DNA from 4 places in the Streptomyces sp. NPDC051913 genome. Region 1 is predicted to be linked to each of the others. Evidence: riboswitches for the same ligand, from Rfam matches in the RefSeq annotation. Region 1 holds a riboswitch; each other region holds the start of a gene.
What was found. Region 1 has a riboswitch for cobalamin ahead of ACIHIX_RS14465 (CbtB-domain containing protein). Riboswitches for the same ligand answer to the same signal wherever they lie in the genome.
Positions count from the first base shown of each region.

Region 2: it holds a riboswitch for cobalamin, as region 1 does, so the genes downstream of both, metE (5-methyltetrahydropteroyltriglutamate--homocysteine S-methyltransferase) here and ACIHIX_RS14465 (CbtB-domain containing protein) in region 1, are expected to answer to the same signal.
Region 3: it holds a riboswitch for cobalamin, as region 1 does, so the genes downstream of both, ACIHIX_RS01165 (ribonucleoside-diphosphate reductase subunit alpha) here and ACIHIX_RS14465 (CbtB-domain containing protein) in region 1, are expected to answer to the same signal.
Region 4: it holds a riboswitch for cobalamin, as region 1 does, so the genes downstream of both, ACIHIX_RS22190 (cobalamin biosynthesis protein) here and ACIHIX_RS14465 (CbtB-domain containing protein) in region 1, are expected to answer to the same signal.

Region 1 is NZ_JBIUCI010000004.1:414,266-418,840, reverse strand. It holds gene ACIHIX_RS14475 (acyl-CoA dehydrogenase family protein) at 1-1,128, opposite strand, end outside; gene ACIHIX_RS14470 (CbtA family protein) at 1,266-2,030, opposite strand; gene ACIHIX_RS14465 (CbtB-domain containing protein) at 2,056-2,277, opposite strand; cobalamin riboswitch at 2,315-2,467, opposite strand; gene ACIHIX_RS14460 (histidine phosphatase family protein) at 2,562-3,125, shown strand; gene ACIHIX_RS14455 (ferredoxin) at 3,141-3,515, opposite strand; gene ACIHIX_RS14450 (DUF6479 family protein) at 3,619-3,984, shown strand; gene ACIHIX_RS14445 (carboxylesterase/lipase family protein) at 4,027-4,575, opposite strand, start outside.
Region 2 is NZ_JBIUCI010000008.1:322,357-326,931, reverse strand. It holds gene metE (5-methyltetrahydropteroyltriglutamate--homocysteine S-methyltransferase) at 1-1,628, opposite strand, end outside; cobalamin riboswitch at 1,785-2,012, opposite strand; gene ACIHIX_RS25735 (hypothetical protein) at 2,827-3,096, shown strand; gene ACIHIX_RS25730 (heavy metal translocating P-type ATPase) at 3,096-4,575, shown strand, end outside.
Region 3 is NZ_JBIUCI010000001.1:253,781-258,355, reverse strand. It holds gene ACIHIX_RS01165 (ribonucleoside-diphosphate reductase subunit alpha) at 1-1,593, opposite strand, end outside; cobalamin riboswitch at 1,717-1,877, opposite strand; gene ACIHIX_RS01160 (GNAT family N-acetyltransferase) at 1,900-2,403, opposite strand; gene mctP (monocarboxylate uptake permease MctP) at 2,477-4,105, opposite strand; gene ACIHIX_RS01150 (DUF3311 domain-containing protein) at 4,102-4,356, opposite strand.
Region 4 is NZ_JBIUCI010000007.1:73,848-78,422, forward strand. It holds gene ACIHIX_RS22170 (class II aldolase/adducin family protein) at 1-96, opposite strand, end outside; gene ACIHIX_RS22175 (lysozyme) at 295-1,044, shown strand; gene ACIHIX_RS22180 (anion permease) at 1,199-2,452, shown strand; gene ACIHIX_RS22185 (hypothetical protein) at 2,475-2,696, shown strand; cobalamin riboswitch at 2,855-2,996, shown strand; gene ACIHIX_RS22190 (cobalamin biosynthesis protein) at 3,097-4,044, shown strand; gene ACIHIX_RS22195 (cobyric acid synthase) at 4,041-4,575, shown strand, end outside.

The DNA.
Region 1 (4,575 bases):
CTGGATCTCGTTGTTGCCGCCGCCGAAGGTGAAGATGACCGCGGAGCGGTAGCCGCGCTCCAGCTCGCCGTGGAGCACGGAGCCCGCGGAGCCCTCCTTCAGGGCGCCGGCGGCCGCGACCACCTCCATGAGCCAGGCGTAGGCGTCCCGGCGGGCCTCGGAGCCGTAGACCTTGACCGCGGAGGCGTCCTGGGGGGTGAGCGTGCCGTTCTGCACGGCGTGGACCATCTGCCAGTTGAGCAGCTTCATCGCGTCGAGCCTCACATGGGTCTGGGCGAGTCGGCGGCGCACCCAGGGCAGGTCGACGACGCGGCGGCCGTCGGCGAGCTTGGTCTCCATGGCCCAGCGCTGGACGTCGTGCAGGGCGCGGATGGCCATGGTGCCGTGGGCGGCGAGGGTGACGCGCTCGTGGTTGAGCTGGTTGGTGATCAGCCGCCAGCCCTGGTCCTCGGCGCCGACGCGGCGGGCGACGGGGACACGGATGTCCTCGTAGTAGCTGGCGGTGGTGTCGTGGCCGGCGAGGGTGTTGATGACGGTGCAGGAGTAGCCGGGGTCGGTGGTCGGCACGAGGAGCATGGTGATGCCCTTGTGCGGCGGGGCGTCGGGGTCGGTGCGGGTGGCGAGCCAGACCCAGTCGGCGGTGTCGCCGTTGGTGGTCCAGATCTTCTGCCCGTTGACGACGTACTCGTCCCCTTCGCGTACCGCGCGCGTCTTCAGGGAGGCGAGGTCGGTGCCGGCGTCGGGCTCGCTGTAGCCGATCGCGAAGTCGAGCTCGCCGGAGAGGATTCCGGGGAGGAAGTAGGCCTTCTGCTCGTCGGTGCCGTACTGCATGATCGTCGGCCCTACGGTGTTCAGCGCCATCAGCGGCAGCGGTACGCCGGCCTGGGCGGCCTCGTCGAAGAAGATGAACTGCTCCATCGCGGTCAGGCCACGGCCGCCGTACTCCTTCGGCCAGCCCACGCCCAGCCAGCGGTCGGCGCCGAGGCGGCGGACGGTCTCGCGGTAGAAGCGCTTCTGCTCCCGCCGGTCGCCGTGCCGGGCGTTGGCGTCGGTCGGCACCAACTCGGCGAAGTAAGCGCGCAGTTCGGTGCGCAGCCGCTGCTGCTCGGGTGTGTATGCGAGATGCACGGCGCCTCCAGGCTCCCCGGAACCGGTCCTGTCGGCGCACACGGTAGAACGTGTTCCAGAAATAGGGAATGGCGAGACGGTACCGAGGCATACGAAAAGGCCCCCGCGTGGCGGGGGCCCGTTCGGTGCTGAACTGCTCAGTGGGCGACGGGAGTCGGCTGACTGCCGGCACCCGCCGACCGCTCGGCCGGCTTCGGCGCGAGCTGCCGCTCCGCCAGCAGCCCGAAGACCAGCCCGAAGGCGGTCCACAGGGTCACCTGCACGGCGAGTGCCGCGAGCCGGTACTGCCACAACAGGGCGGCCGGGAAATGCTCCGGCACCTCGTTGAACGACGGCAGGAACGCGTAGGCCAGACCGACGACGAGGACGAAGAACGCGCCCGCGGCGAGGGTGGCGTTCCAGTTGCCGAGGCGGGGTGCGAGACGCTTGCCCAGGATGACGGTCCCCACCGTCAGCAGCACGCTGAGGACGATCATCAGGAAGAACAGCGCGGTCCGCTGGTTGAGCGTGTCGGGGTCACCGACGGCCGGCGGGTTGGCCGGGTACTTGAGGAACGGCACGACGTACACCGCGACCAGTCCGGCGACCGCCAGGAGCAGCGCGCTGGCGCGCGGCCCGAAGCGGCCGATCCGGCCGAGCGCGAAGCAGTACGCGAGCGCCGCGATGCCGCCGAAGGCGACCCCGTAGACGAGGACACCGGTGGACAGGCCCGCGGTGGACTGGAGCGTACGGCTGAAGAGTTCCTCGCCGCCGTGCTCGTGGGCGTGGCTCTCCTCGAAGGCGATGGCCTGATCGACGCGCGGCTCCCCGAGGAAGTACGCGACGACGAGCGCGGCCAGGCCCGCGACGAGGCCCGCGAGCATGCCGCGGACCAGGAGATTTCTGACAGTTGCGGAGTTCATGCGCGGATACGCTTCCTCGCCGCCGTCAGTGGCACGGGAAGCCGAGCAGATGGCGGGCGTCGTGCACCCACTCGTGGACTCCCTCGCCGGACAGCAGGGAGGTGGCGCCCTGTTCGGCGCCGACGAAGTAGAGCAGGACCAGCATCAGGACGCCGAAGAAGACCGCCCAGGGGACGATGGCGCCGATCGGCAGCTTTGCGGGTACGGCGGTGGAGCTGGTTGTCGGCTGAGCGACGGTCTGCGCCATGGCAGGACCTCCTGGGGGAACTCGCGTCCCGTCTCGGTGGTGCACAGGACGACGGGGCGGGTCTGACTCCCCCGGCCCACCCCTGGGGGTGTGCCCGGCATACAGTGGCGCGACCGTGCCGGAATCCCACCGGCTTCCACCGAACCGTCGTCGATATCGACGAGAAGGTACCGCGTGCGAGAGGTGCGGCCAAGAGCGCACGGTTCGGCCACGAGCGCCCCTGAAGCGCTGTGGCCATGTCAATTACGCGGTACGGAAGGGATGTTGGGCGGGGGAATGGACCGATGACCAGCCGAGTGATGTTGATCTCACCCGCGATCAGCGCGGCTCTGCGGGAGGCCCGCTTCGACGACGGCGGCCCGCTGGACGACTCCGGACTGCGGCTCGCGAAGGCCGCCGCGGGCACGCTCCCCACGGCCCGTCAGGTCTGCGTCTCCCCCACCGTGCGCTGCCGGGAGACGGCCGGCGCACTCGGCCTCGACGCCCTGGACACACCGGAGTTGGCCGCACTCGACACCGGACGCTGGCGCGGCGCGACGCTGGCCGAGGTGGGCGCCGCCGAGCCGGAGGCGCTGGCCCGCTGGCTGGCCGACGTGGAAGCGGCGCCGCACGGCGGGGAGTCGGTGCACGCGCTGTGCGAACGGGTCGGGGCGTGGCTGGACCCGCTCGCCGCGGAACCGGGCCGGACGATCGCGGTGGCCGAACCCGAGATCGTCCGCGCCGCGCTCGTCCACGCGCTGGGAGCGCCGAGGTCGTCGTTCTGGCGCACGGACGTCGCACCGCTCACCGCCGTCGAGCTCAGCGGCAGGGCGGGCCGCTGGAACGTACGGATGGGACGACCTCTGTGAGAGGTGCGCCGCACCTCAGTGCAGCGTGTCCATGAAGTCCGTGCAGGCCTGGGCGCAGGTCCGGCAGGCCTTGGCGGCCTCCTCCGCGCCCGGCTGGGTGTCGAAGGCGTGGGCGCTCTCCAGGCAGACCGTCCGGCACCACTCGAGCTGGACGCGGATACCGCTCTCGTCCAGCCGGTTCTGCTCGGACAGCACCCGGCACGTCGCGTCGCACACCTCCGCGCACATGATGCCCTTGCGTCGTACGAGTTCCTGCTGCTCGGTCCCGTCCGGATCCACGAGGCTGGCACGCACCGCACATGCCCGGGCGCAATCGGTGCACGCCTGCGCACACGCGAAACGGTCCTCCAGGAACCGGATGAGCTCCTGTTGGGATGTCGTCGCTGTCACACCGCGCGGGTAGCCGCCGCGGCTCGCGTCAAACCCCCTCGCCGGAGGTCGCGCCGGTCGCGGGGGCGGGTTCACGCACGCCGGCGGGGGTACTCGCGGGGCCATGAACATCGCATGGATGGAGATGGCCGCGGGTCGCGGCGCCCTGGGCGTCGGGCTGATCGTGGCGGGTCTGGTCGTGGTCGCCCTGTTGCTCGGCGCGTTCTGGCTGGGCGCACGCATCCGTCGCCAGGAACCGCCGCCCCCGAGCCCCGAGGAGCAGCCGAGGCTGCCCGAGGGCGGGCCCGTCCGCGAGGTCATGGAGAACAGGGAGCCCGACGAGGTGCCCCGCAGCGACCAGCGCCTGACGCCGCACGAGATGCCCGCCTTCGGCAACAGCAGCACCCGGACCGGTCCCGAGAAGGACCGGCGCCGCTGGAGCGACGGCAGCAGCGGATCGTTCGGCAGCGGGGGGCCGGGCGGTCGCTGACCCGAGCCCCGCCGCTCTCCTTCGAGCGCACCCAGGGACCTGTCAGCCGGCGAGCAGGGGCAGCGCCTCGAAGACGTGCCGCTCCCACAGCCGCCGTGAGGCCTCCTCCGGGTAGGTGGTCACCGTCGGCTCGGTGTCGAGGAGTCGGACGAGCCGGGCCTCTGAGTCGTACGCGGGCCAGCCGGGGTCGCCGGTGGCGGCGAACGCCGTCCAGGCGGAGCGGACGTGCGCGGAGAGCCGCTCGATGTCGGGGGTGGGCTCGGGGCCGATGAGCATGCTGCCGAGCCCACCCCCTTGCGGCCCGAAGACCAGGGGTACGTCAAGGCCGTGGCAGGCGCCGAGCGCGCCGCCGTGCAGCGGGGCGGACCAGGTGAGTTCGTACAGGTACGCCCGCCCGCCACCGGCGGTCTGCGCGTCCGCCAGATGCAGCGAGGGCATGCGGAACAGCCAGTCGGACTGGACGAGTTCGAAGAGGTGCTCCGCCGAGGCGTCCGGGAACGCGGTGCGGTAGGCCCGCTCGGCGTCGGGTCCCGGACCGAACGCGGCCAGCGCACCCGAGGCCATCCGCTCGTCCACCTTGCCGAGCAGGCC
Region 2 (4,575 bases), on a different contig from region 1:
CGGGAGATGTCACCGGCCAGGATCGGTGGGCGGGCGTACCGGGTGCCGTAGGACTGGACCCAGCCGTGCTGGGTGGCGAGGTACCCCGTCAGCTGCTCGGCGAAGTACTGGACCATGTCGTTGCGTTCGGGTTCGCCGTGCACGAGGACGTCGAGGCCGGCCTTCTCCTGGAAGGCGATCACCTCCTGGACCTCCGCCTCGATCCGCTCCTCGTAGGTGGTGACGTCGATCCTTCGGGCCCTCAGGTCCGCACGGGCGACGCGCAGTTCGGCTGTCTGCGGGAACGACCCGATGGTCGTCGTGGGCAGCAACGGCAGTCCCAGGTGGGCGCGTTGGGCGGCGGCGCGTTCGGTGTACGGCTGGGTGCGGCGGGTGTCGGCGTCGGTGACGGCTTCGGCTCGGGTGCGGACGGCGGGGTCGCTGGTGAGGGGAGAGTGAGCTCGGGACGCGAGGTCGGCGCGGTTGGCGGCCAGCACGGCCGTGATGCTGTCGGTGCCCTGGGTGAGGCCCTTGGCCAAGACGGCGATCTCGGGCGTCTTCTGCCGGGCGAAGGCCAGCCAGCGCAGGATCTGCGGCTCGATGTCGCGCTCGACCTGCGTGTCGAGAGGCACGTGGAGGAGGGAGCACGAGGCGGAGACGTCGACCTGGTCGGCGAGGCCAAGGAGGGTGCCCAGCGTGGACAGGGACTTCGACAGGTCGTTGATCCAGACGTTGCGGCCGTTGACGACGCCCGCGACCAGGCGCTTGCCGGGCAGCCCGCCCACGGCTGCCAGGGCGTCTAGGTTGGCGGCGGCCGCCTCGGTGAAGTCCAGGGCGAGGCCCTCGACCGGGGCCTTGGCCAGCACCGGCAGAGCGTCGCCGAGCCGGTCGAAGTAGGAGGCGACCAGCAGCTTCGGCCGGTCGGCGAGCGCGCCCAGGTTCCGGTAGGTGCGGTCAGCGGCGTTCAGTTCGGCGGGGGTACGGTCCTGCACGAGGGCAGGCTCGTCGAGCTGCACCCACTCGGCGCCGGCCGCGCGCAGGTCGGCGAGGACCTCGGCATACACCGGCAGCAGCCGGTCCAGCAGGGTGAGCGGCTCGAAGTCGGCGGGCACGCCGGGTGCTGGCTTGGCCAGGAGGAGGTAGGTGACGGGGCCGACCAGGACGGGGCGGGCGGCCAGGCCGAGGGCCACAGCCTCCTTCAGTTCCGTGACCTGCTTGGCGGAGTTCGCGGTGAAGGCCGTGTCCGGACCCAACTCCGGTACCAAATAGTGGTAGTTGGTGTCGAACCACTTGGTCATCTCCAGCGGTGCCACGTGCTGGGTGCCGCGTGCCATGGCGAAGTAGCCGTCCAGGGAGTCCTTGTCGAAGGCGTCGCGGTGGCGGGTCGGGACCGCCCCGACCATGACGGTGGTGTCCAGGACGTGGTCGTAGAACGAGAAATCGCCGGTGGGCACCTCGTCGATGCCGGCCTCGGCGAGCTGGCGCCAGTTGGCGGCGCGCAGATCGGCGGCGGTGGCACGGAGGGCGTCGGCGGTGACGTGCCCCGTCCAGTAGCCCTCGATCGCCTTCTTCAGTTCCCGGCCCTGGCCCTGGCGGGGGTAGCCGTACACGGTGGCCCGTGCTGCCGCGGAAGCGGACTTGGTGGTCACGGAGATCTCCTTCGCGAGATGAATCCCTGAGATCCCGGCAACGGGACGAGAGCGCGAAGGGGTCACGCACCGGACGCCTGCGACCGGTCACGGCCGTCCGTTCGGTGTGCACGCCGACCCGCCCACGAGGTCACCGAGATGTCCGCGCGCGAATGGGTTCGCACACGGGCAGTTGGCAGGTCTTCGGACTCGCGAGCACGTCCTCACACACGAATGTGAGGACACCTACTGGCCGTCGCTTCCCAGGCCCGGTACTTCGGGTCCAGTGCGTATGACGGCGGTCGTTCCCGCTCACCGCTGCGGGGCAGTCCCGGATTCCCACCGGGTTCCCTCTTGCGACACCCCGTCTGGCGGACGGGGTGAACCAGCTGCACGGCCAGCGTACGGGGTGTCCGTGGGCAAGCGCCGGAGTCGTCCAGGATCCGGAGGGTGACGCAGCACACTTGAGATCGTGCAGGCGGACCGAGACCGTACGAGGAGACACCTCTCCTCGCTGTGGAAGTCGGCCCGCACCGCGCCCGCGTGGTCTCCGCGTCGCACGGACCGCGCCAACGTGCACGCGCTGTGCGGGCGACGGCCGCCTCACGGGCCCGCACGTGGCGTATGGCAGGTGATCGTGCGTCACCTCATGGGGGACACCGGCGGTCTGGATCCGCTCCAGGACCAGATCGGCCGGGATCTGCGGCTGCCGCGCGTTTTGGCGGCCGCCGTGGTCGGTGCCGGTTCGAGCGCCATCGGGGTCGGGCTGCACGCGCTCCTCCCCATCGCCCAGCGCAGCGGGCAGCTTACCGAGCCGGCTCGACGGCATCAGGGGCAGCCTCGCGGGAGCCGTCCGGTCCGACCTGTGCCTGCCGACAATCGCGCTCGCCCTCGCGTCATCCGGCTGTTCAGCCAGGGACGGCCCGCGACGCGCCGGTGATCGGCGACGACGCGGCGGCCGGGCTCGGAGTGGACGGCCACCTGCTGCGACGCAGGTTGCCCGTGGTGACGTCACTGATGACCGCGACCGTCGTCGTGGTTGCGCAGGCCGTCCGGCTGCTCATCTGTTCGCGCCCTTCTGACCGAGGTGTCGCCTCGGGGTGACGTAGGTCACGGCGGCCCCTCGGAACTCGACCTCCCCGCGACTCGACTACTGGAGGGTACGGCTACAACTCCCGTCATTCACAAGACGGTTCAATGCGACCACGAAAGGTCGGGCATGGCCGACGATCCGCAATCCCGCGCCGCCGACGCGACCGCTCGCAGATGGGTGCCACCTCCCGCGCTCGTTGGCTTCCTGCTCCTGCTCGTCCTGGTGTTCACGGTGTCCTACGCCGTCGGATCCGCGGTCGGCCCCGTGGCGCCCGGCATGCACGGCACTGGGGAGAACGGCGGCAGCGGCGAGAGCGGCGCAGGCGCGGACGAGACGTCGGGGACGGACGGAGACATGGGGGAGATGCCCGGGATGAGTCACGGGGGCGATGAGTGATGGTGACCGAACCGGCGTCGGGTCCGGTCGTCACAGACATCACCGTGGGCGGTATGACCTGCGCGGCCTGTGTCCGCCGGGTGGAGAAGAAGCTCGGCAAGCTTGAGGGCGTCACGGCCACGGTCAACCTGGCCACAGGGCTCGCGCGGGTCCGCCATCCCGCCGAGATGGTCCCGGCGGATCTCGTCACCGCGGTCGAGCAGGCCGGCTACCTGGCCGCACTGCCCGTGAGCGAGGATGACGGTGACAGCCAGGAGACGGACGAGGCCGGGAGCGACGAGGCTCGTCGTGAGCGCGAACGGCTCCTGGTCACCGTGCTGCTGGCGGTGCCGGTTCTGGTGCTGTCGATGGTGCCGACGCTTCAGTTCCGCGACTGGCAGTGGCTCTGCTTCGCCCTGGCCGCCCCGGTGGCGGTGTGGAGTGCCTGGCCGTTCCACATCAGGGCGCTGCGGGGGCTGAGGCACTCCACGGCCACCATGGACACCCTGGTCTCGCTCGGAGTCCTGGCGTCGTTCGCCTGGTCGGTGTACGCGTTGTTCCTGGGCGGGGCGGGCGAACCCGGGATGCGGATGTCGTTCAGCCTGGTGCCCTCCGCCTCCGAGGACATGGCGCACGTGTACCTCGAAGCCGCTGTCAGTGTCCCGCTGTTCGTGCTGACCGGGCGGTACCTGGAGGGCCGGGCCCGGCGCGGAACCGGGGCGGCGCTGCGGTCGCTGGTAGAACTGGCGGCCAAGCAGGTGTCCGTACGGGACGAGCACGGCGAGCGTTCGATCCCGATCGAGCAGTTGCGGGTGGGACAGGTCTTCGTGGTGCGCCCGGGTGAGCGGGTCGCCACCGACGGGCGGGTGACGGAAGGCAGTTCCGCCGTGGACCTGTCCCTGGTCACCGGCGAGAGCGAACCCGTGGAGGTGTCACCCGGCTCGGCCCTGGTCGGCGGGGCCGTCAACGCGGGCGGGCTGCTTCTGGTCGAGGCCAGGGCGGTCGGGGCGGACACCCAGCTGGCGCGGATCACCCGCCTCGTCACGGAGGCGCAGGCCGGCAAGGCTCGCGCGCAGCGGCTCGCCGACGCGATCGCCGGGGTGTTCGTGCCGGCTGTCCTGGTTCTCGCGGTGACTGTCCTGGGGTTCTGGCTGGGCGCCGGAGCCGATCCGCAGGCGGCGCTCACCGCCTGCGTGGCCGTGCTGGTCGTGGCCTGCCCGTGCGCGCTGGGCCTGGCGACCCCGACGGCTCTGATGGCGGCGACCGGGCGCGGGGCTCAGCTGGGTGTGCTGGTGAGCGGGCCGCAGACACTGGAGGCTCTGCAGCACGTGGACACCGTCGTCCTGGACAAGACGGGCACGCTGACCACGGGACACATGACGGTGGCCCAGGTCACCGCGGTGCCGGGCCAACTTGGGGAGGACGAGGCGGTGCGGCTCGCTGGGGCCGTGGAGCAGGGGTCCGAGCATCCGATCGGGCGGGCGGTCACCTCTTGCGCGC
Region 3 (4,575 bases), on a different contig from region 1:
CGGCGAGTCGAAGGGCAGCCGCAGCTTGAAGAAGACGTCCTGGAGGCCCATCGCGCCCAGGCCCACCGGGCGCCACTTCGCGTTCGACCGGCCGGCCTGCTCGGTCGGGTAGAAGTTGATGTCCACCACGCGGTCGAGGAAGGTGACGGCGGTACGGACGGTCTCGTCGAGCCGCTCCCAGTCGAGGTCGCCGGTCCTCTGGTCGACGAACGCGCCCAGGTTCACCGAGCCCAGGTTGCAGACCGCCGTCTCCCCGTCGTCCGTGACCTCCAGGATCTCCGTGCAGAGGTTGGAGGAGTGGACCACGCTGCCGGGCAGCGCCGTCTGGTTGGCGGTGCGGTTGGCGGCGTCCTTGAAGGTCATCCAGCCGTTGCCGGTCTGCGCCAGGGTGCGCATCATGCGGCCGTAGAGGTCACGGGCCGGGATGGTCTTCTTGGCGAGCCCCGCCGCCTCCGCCTTGCGGTACGCGGCGTCGAACTCCTCGCCCCACAGGTCGACCAGCTCGGGCACGTCGGCCGGGGAGAACAGCGACCACTCGGCGTCGGCGTTCACGCGGCGCATGAACTCGTCCGGGATCCAGTGCGCGAGGTTCAGGTTGTGCGTACGCCGGGCGTCCTCACCGGTGTTGTCGCGCAGCTCCAGGAACTCCTCGATGTCGGAGTGCCAGGTCTCCAGGTACACCGCGGCCGCACCCTTGCGCCGACCGCCCTGGTTCACCGCGGCGACGCTCGCGTCCAGCGTCTTCAGGAACGGCACGATGCCGTTGGAGTGCCCGTTGGTGCCCCGGATGAGGGAGCCGCGGGAACGAATCCTGCTGTACGACAGCCCGATGCCACCGGCGTGCTTCGACAGCCGTGCCACCTGGTGGTAGCGGTCGTAGATGGAGTCCAGCTCGTCCAGCGGGGAGTCGAGGAGGTAGCAGGACGACATCTGGGGGTGCCGGGTGCCGGAGTTGAAGAGCGTGGGGGAGGACGGCAGGTAGTCGAGGCGGCTCATGAGCCCGTAGAGCGCGGCGACTTCGTCCAGGGCGCGGGTCGTGTCGTCCTCGGCGAGGCCGGAGGCGACGCGCAGCATGAAGTGCTGGGGCGTCTCGATGACCTGGCGGGTGATCGGGTGCCGCAGGAGGTAGCGGCTGTGCAGGGTGCGGAGCCCGAAGTAGCCGAAGCGGTCGTCGCCGGCCGGGTCGATCAGCGCGTCGAGCCGCGCCGCGTGGACCCGTACGAACTCCGCCGTGCGGTCGGCGATCAGGCCCTCGCGGTGGCCGACCTCGACCGACTCGGTGAAGGACGTGACGCCCTGGGAGGCGGCCTCGGCGGCGATGCTGATGGTCAGCAGCCGGGCGGCCAGCCGGGAGTAGGCGGGGTCCTCGGAGATGAGACCGGCGGCGGCCTCCGTCGCCAGCTCGCGCAGCTCCGCGCCGCCATCGGAGTCCGCCCGGCCGGAGCGGCCGCGCAGCGCGGCGGCGGCGACCCGTCCGGGGTCGGCGTCGGGCAGGTCGGCGGTCAGCTCGGTCAGGGTCCGCAACAGGGCGGTACCGGCACCGTCGTTCTCCGCCTGGACCGCTGAAGCCGGATCGGCTGGCGCGATGGTCACTGGGGGGCTCTCCCTCGCTCGGCACGGGGCCTGGCGGAGAGCAGGGGGCAGCACGAGCGCACACGGCGTCGCGTCCACCGGCCCACTCCACGAGGCCCGGACGTCATGGCACCCGGGCCACGGCGGCCTGGGCACGCTGTCGGCAGGTCCTCGGACTGACTCCCGTACACGCACAAGACATGCACAAGTACACCGTTGCGGGACAGTTCCGGATTCGCACCGGATTCCCCTGCGGCGACAGCGAGCATGAGCATACATCTTGTGCCGGGTTCGGGTGGCACCCCTAGATGTTGTGTCGCGGCGACTTCAGAGCGTCAACTCATAGGTGAGAAGCGTGAACTCCGCACCCGGGATCGGCTGCCAGTCGCGCTCGGGTGCGCGGACGAAGCCGAGGCGTTCGTAGATGCGGTGGGCGGCGTACATGATCTCCTGGGTCGACAGCACGATGCCCGTGCAGCCGTCCGCCGCCCTCGCCCGGTCGACGCAGGCGCGGACGAGGGCCTCGCCGGCCCCTCTGCCACGCGCCGCGCGGCCGACGGCGAGCATGCGGATCACGGCCTCGTCGGGCCGGGCGTGCTCGGCCATGGCACCGCCGGCGGCGACGTAGGTGACGGTGCCGACGGGCTCGCCGCCCAGGGTGGCCACGAGTACCTCGGCGGAGGCGGCCCGCTTGGCGACGTCTCTCAACTCGCCCAGATACCAGTCGCTCTCACCGAAGGCCAGGAGGTCGTCCAGGAGATAGGCCTGGGCCGTGATCTCGCCGATGGTGTCGTATTCGCCGGGTTCCGCTGCCCGGATCTCGATGTCCATGGGAGCGAGTGTGCCCGACCTGCACGACAACGGGCCGCCGGATGTTCCGGCGGCCCGCTGATCAGGGAAACACTCAGTGCGAGGTGCCCGCGGTCGCCGGCGGCAGCTCGACCTGGACGCCGGGGTCGCCCGCGTCCGCCGTGTAGTCCTCCGGCTTGGTCTCGTCGACGCCCTCGGGGGCCTTGAGGGCCTTCAGGACGAAGGTGAGGACCACCGTGACCACGACGTTGAGCACGAAGGCCGTCAGGCCGATGTAGCCGATCTCGCCGATGCCCGGGATCTCCTTCGACGAGCCGCCGAAGTGCTTCTGGGTCGGGGAGGCGACGCCGTACGCGGCGACCGTGCCGTAGATCATGCCGACCGCCCAGCCGGCGAGCAGGGCCCAGCGGTGGAACCAGCGGGTGAACAGACCGCCGACCAGGGCCGGGAAGGTCTGGAGGATCCAGATGCCGCCCAGGAGCTGGAAGTTGATGGCGACCGTCTTGTCCATGGTCAGGACGAAGACCAGCGCGCCGACCTTCACCAGCAGGGACACCAGCTTGGAGACCTTGGTCTCCTGCTCCGGAGTCGCGTCCGGCTTGATGAAGTCCTTGTAGATGTTGCGGGTGAAGAGATTCGCCGCCGCGATCGACATGATGGCGGCGGGCACGAGCGCGCCGATGCCGATCGCCGCGAAGGCCACGCCCGCGAACCACGCCGGGAACATGTCCTCGAACAGCTGCGGGATCGCCAACTGGCCGTTGGTGACCTTGACCCCGGCCGCGATCGCCATGAAGCCCAGCAGCGCCAGCAGACCCAGCATCAGCGAGTACAGGGGCAGGATCGTGGTGTTGCGGCGGATCACCTCACGGCTCCTGGAGGAGAGCGTCGCGGTGATCGAGTGCGGGTACATGAAGAGCGCGAGCGCGGAGCCCAACGCCAGGGTGGCGTACGTCCATTGGCCCGGCTCGCCCGGCACCAGCGCACCGCGTGGCGCGCCCGTCGCCGGGTTGGTCTGGCTGTACGCCTCGCCCGCCTTGGCGAAGATCTCGTCGAACCCGCCCAGCTTGATCGGGATGTAGATGATCGCCACCGCGATGACGATGTAGATCAGCGTGTCCTTGACGAACGCGATCAGGGCGGGGGCCCGCAGACCGGACGAGTACGTGTACGCCGCGAGCACGCCGAACGCGATCAGCAGCGGCAGGTCCTTCACGAACCAGTTGGTGTCCTCGCCGCCGCCGACGCCCATGACGTCCAGAACGGCCTGGATACCCACGAGTTGGAGGGCGATGTAGGGCATCGTCGCGAGGATGCCGGTGACGGCGACCGCGAGCGACAGGCCCTTCGAACCCCAGCGTCCGCGCACGAAGTCGGAGGTCGTCACATAGCCGTGCTTGTGCGAGACCGACCACAGGCGGGGCAGGAAGGTGAAGATCAGGGGGTACACGAGGATCGTGTACGGCACCGCGAAGAAGCCGGCCGCGCCCGCGGCGTAGATCGCCGCCGGGACGGCCACGAAGGTGTACGCGGTGTAGAGGTCGCCGCCGAGCAGGAACCAGGTGACCCAGGTGCCGAACGACCGGCCGCCCAGGCCCCATTCGTCCAGCGAGTGCTCGTTCTCGGCCTTGCGCCAGCGCGCGGCGAGGAAGCCCATGACCGTGACGGCCAGGAAGAAGAAGATGAAGACGCCGAGCGCGACGCCGTTCACGCCGTCGTTCACTTGGTACCTCCACGACGGGCGCGCTGGTCACGCTGCCAGAGCTTGTACGCGGTCATCGTCAGCGCGGTGGAGATGAGCACCCACAGCATCTGGTACCAGTAGAAGAACGGGATGCCGATGAAGGTCGGGTCGACCTTCGCGTACGACCCCACCCACAACATCGCCACGAAGGGCGCGAAGAGGCACAGGGCGATGACCACGCGGACGGGTGTCACCACCGGTGGTCTGGCCTCGGGCGAATCTGATGACATGCGGCGGCTCCATCCCCTCACTGATCACCGTGTAACGCGCAGGCAATCTAGGTCACGGTGTAACAGGAGTGGAAGACCTCGTCCGCATATCGGTATGTCGATTCGGTGAAGGTCCGACATCGGTGTCGACGGCGGCCTTCAGCGGCAGCGGAAGCCCTGACGCGGGTCCTCCTCCCGCCGGTCCGTCCGCATCCCTTCTCGTCCCGGGTCGGGAACAGC
Region 4 (4,575 bases), on a different contig from region 1:
CTCCTCGCGCGCACCGCGCCCCCGCGGTGCGCCCGCCGTCCGCGCGCCCTCCCGGGCGTCCCGCCCGTCCCGGTGCTCCTGCCGCTGCTCAGCCATGCGGCGATCCTGCCAGTCGCCGCTCCGGCGCACCGCCGGGCCGGGCCACTTTAGGGCGGAGGCATGGCGTCCGGAAGGTCGCATATACGGATACATCACCCTCTTGCGCAGCTTGGCCAGACATCACCGAACGTTGCGGGATCTTCCAGTAGCCTCGCTGCCTGATTTGTCGTGCACGTCGCCATTCCGGGGGGAAATATGGCTCGTGATCGCAAACCGTCCCGTCACCGTGCCCGCCTGCTGGCGGCCTCCGTGGCCGCGCTCGCCCTGTCGGGGACCGCGCTGGCCGAGCTCCCGGCCGCGGCGGCGGGCAAGCCCAGGGGGCACGACGTCTCGTCCCATCAGAAGAACGTCGACTGGCCGGGCGCGAAGGACGACGGCGCCCGGTTCGTCTACGTCAAGGCGACCGAGGGCGGGACGTACCGCAACCCGTACTTCGGCCAGCAGTACACCGGCTCGCGCGAAGCGGGTCTGATCCGCGGGGCCTACCATTTCGCGCTGCCGGACCAGTCGTCGGGCAAGACGCAGGCACGGTACTTCGTGAACAACGGCGGCGGCTGGAGCGCGGACGGCTGGACGCTGCCGCCGGCGCTCGACATCGAATACAACCCGTACGACGGCAGGCACCGGTGCTACGGCCTGAAGAAGGCCGCGATGGTCAGCTGGATCAAGTCCTTCAGCAACGAGGTCAAGCGGCTCACCGGGCGGCGTCCGGTGATCTACACGACCGCCCACTGGTGGAACGTTTGCACCGGCGGCAGCGGCGCCTTCGCCCGGAACCACGCACTGTGGGTGGCCCGCTACAACGCGGCGGACGCCGGTTCACTGCCCAACGGATGGTCGTACTGGACGATCTGGCAGTACGACAACAGCGGCAGCCTGCCGGGTGATCAGAATCTCTTCAACGGCTCGGCGGCCCAGTTGAGGAAGTTCGCCCGGGGCTCGTGACCGTGCGGCGCACGGGCCGCGCGGTGGGCGCCGTCGGCATCGGAGGGAAAACCCTCGGTTCCAGACACCGTGCGGCCTGCCTCAGTTCATCTTCCGTTCACCCTGGTTACCTACGTTCAACGTGCCAATGACGCTCGAACGATTGCCTGGGTAAATGGAAAACTTCTCGCTGATCCTCGCGATTGTGGTGGTAACCGCACTTGCGTTCGATTTCACGAACGGTTTTCACGACACCGCCAACGCGATGGCCACGACCATCTCGACCGGTGCGCTCAAGCCCAAGGTCGCGGTGGCCATGTCCGCCGTGCTCAACCTTGTGGGCGCCTTTCTCTCCGTGGAGGTCGCCAACACGATCTCCAAGGGTCTCGTCGACGAGAGCGGCATCCGTCCCGAGGTCATCTTCGCCGCACTGGTCGGCGCGATCCTCTGGAACCTGCTGACCTGGCTGGTCGGACTCCCCTCCAGCTCCTCGCACGCCCTCATGGGCGGTCTGATCGGCGCCACCATCGCTTCGGCGGGCATGGGCGCGGTCCACGGTGACGTCCTGGTCACCAAGGTCCTGATCCCGGCGATCGCGGCGCCCATCGTCGCGGGCCTCGCCGCCATGCTGGCAACCCGCCTCTCCTACTCCCTCGGCAAGAAGGCGGACGGCAAGGCCGCCGCCAAGGGCTTCCGCGCCGGCCAGATCGCCTCGGCCGGCCTGGTCTCCCTCGCCCACGGCACGAACGACGCGCAGAAGACGATGGGCATCATCACCCTCGCCCTCGTCGCCGGCGGCGCCGTCGCGCCCGACTCCGACCCGCCCACCTGGGTCATCCTCTCCGCGGGTCTGGCCATCGCGCTCGGCACCTACCTCGGCGGCTGGCGCATCATCCGCACGATGGGCAAGGGTCTGACCGACCTCCAGCCGCAGCAGGGCTTCGCCGCCCAGACCAGCGCGGCGACGGTCATCCTGGCCTCCTCGCACCTCGGTTTCTCCCTCTCCACCACGCACTCCGTCTCCGGTTCGGTGATGGGCGCGGGCCTCGGCCGCAAGGGCGGCGTGGTCCGCTGGTCGACGGCGACGCGGATGTTCGTGGCCTGGGGCCTCACGCTCCCGGCGGCCGCCCTGGTGGGCGCGCTGGCGGAGTCGGTGACCGACCTCGGTGACTGGGGCACGGGCGTCGTCCTGATCTTCCTGATCGCCTCCAGCGCGGCCATCTGGAAGATCTCGCGCCGCGAGGTCGTGGACGCGTCGAACGTCAACGACACCGACGACGAGCCGGCCGGCGTGGTCACGACGGCGATCGCCGCGGTCACCCCGCCTCCGGCGGGCACCGTGACGGACGGCCTGACCGCCACGATCCCCGCCCCGGCAGCGGCCGCGGCCTCCACGGAACCGGCGGCCCCGCCGGCCGCCGCGGTCTGAGCGACGAAGGAAACCAAGCAACATGAAGATCGACTGGCAAGCACTGGGCTCCGTCTTCGGCGTCAGCCTCGTCGTCACCGTGGCCCTCGTGGCCCTCTTCACCCTCGGCATCATGGGCCTCTCTCGCCAGGAGCGGGCCTCGGCCGCGGGCGGCTCGGCGGCCCTCGCCGTGACCGGCGCGTACGCCTGCTTCGCCGCCTGTGCGGCGGCGGTGGGCTACGGCATCTATCTGATCGTCGCCTGACCCGCACCACGACGATTCCGCGCCCTGTTCCGGGCCTCTCGAAGAGGGGATTCCGGACAGGGCGCTTTCGCGTTCCGGGCCTCGCGAACCCCGTCCGCGGGCCCGCCGATGTGGGGTTCTGCACACTCCGCTCCCGCAGGTCAACAGCGAGTTGACGGCCCTTCCGGGCCCGTGGTGGACTGCCGGAGCCAAGTACGGCGGCCAGGGAGGAAGACCGGTGTGAATCCGGCGCGGTCCCGCCACTGTCACCGGGGTAGGTAGCCCCGGGAGCCAGGAACTCCCACCGTCGGTCTCGTCGAACCAGGGCGTGGACACCCTGAGTGAGGACATATCGCCATGCTCGCCTGCCGTTCGAGGTACAGCACCAGGTCGCTGCCCGACCCCACGGCCGGCTGAGCGCATGCGTGCCGATCGCGTCTTCGCGTACGGCGCCGCCGCCGGACTCGTCGCAGATCTGCTGCTCGGTGATCCACGCCGGGGGCATCCGGTCGCCGTGTTCGGGCGGGCCGCCGGCGCCGTGGAGAAGGCTCTGTGGCGGGACCATCGTGGGTGGGGCGCGCTGCACACCGCCGTGTGCGTCGGGGGCGCCGTGGGGCTGGGCGCCCTCGCCCAGAGCGTCGTACGTCCCTCCCGTAGCGCGTCCGTCGCGCTGACCGGCGCCGCCACCTGGGCCGTGGTGGGCGGGACGTCGCTCGCACGCGAGGCCCGGGTCATCGGTCTGGCTCTGGAGGCGGGGGACGTCGAGGGCGCTCGCGCCCGGCTGCCGCACCTGTGCGGGCGGGATCCGCAGGCCCTCGACGCCGACGGGATCGCCCGGGCCGTCGTCGAGTCCGTCGCCGAGAACACCTCCGACGCCGTGGTCGGCGCCCTGGTGTGGGGGGCGCTCGGTGGAGTGCCCGGTCTGCTCGGGTTCCGGGCCGTCAACACCCTCGACGCCATGGTCGGGCACAAGTCCGAGCGGTACCGGCGCTACGGCTGGGCCTCCGCCCGGCTCGACGACCTCGCCGGATGGCCGGGGGCGCGGCTCACCGCCGTACTCGCCGCCGTCGCCGGGAGCGACTCCCGGGGGGCCGTTCGAGCGTGGCGTGCCGACGCCGCCAAGCATCCGAGCCCCAACGCCGGGCCCGTCGAGGCCTCGTTCGCGGGGGCCCTCGGGGTGCGGCTCGGCGGGAGCCTGTCCTACGGAGGGCGGGTGGAGCACCGGCCCGTGCTCAATCAGTCCGGGCGGGCCGTCGCCACGCGGGACATCGAGCGCGCCGTACGGCTTTCGCGGCGCGTCGGGCTGCTCGCGCTCGGCATCGGTGCCGCCGCACGGGCCCTGGCCACGAAGAAGGGACGTACGTCATGAGCGGGGGGCTGCTCGTCGCCGGGACCACCTCCGACGCCGGCAAGAGTGTCGTCACCGCCGGGATCTGCCGGTGGCTGGTGCGGCAGGGGGTCAAGGTCGCGCCCTTCAAGGCGCAGAACATGTCCCTCAATTCGTTCGTGACGCGGGAGGGCGCGGAGATCGGGCGGGCCCAGGCCATGCAGGCCCAGGCCTGTCGGGTCGAGCCGACCGCGCTGATGAATCCCGTGCTGCTCAAGCCCGGTGGCGAGCAGAGCAGCCAGGTCGTGCTGATGGGGAAGCCCGTCGGCGAGATGAGCGCGCGCGGCTATCACGGGGGGCGGCAGCAGAAGCTGCTCGGGACCGTGCTCGACTGTCTCGCCGAACTGCGGGGCACGTATGACGCGGTGATCTGTGAGGGGGCCGGCAGTCCGGCGGAGATCAATCTGCGACGGACCGACATCGTCAACATGGGGATCGCCCGCAATGCCGGGCTTCCGGTGCTGGTGGTCGGGGACATCGACCGCGGGGGCGTGTTCGCCTCCTTCTTCGGGA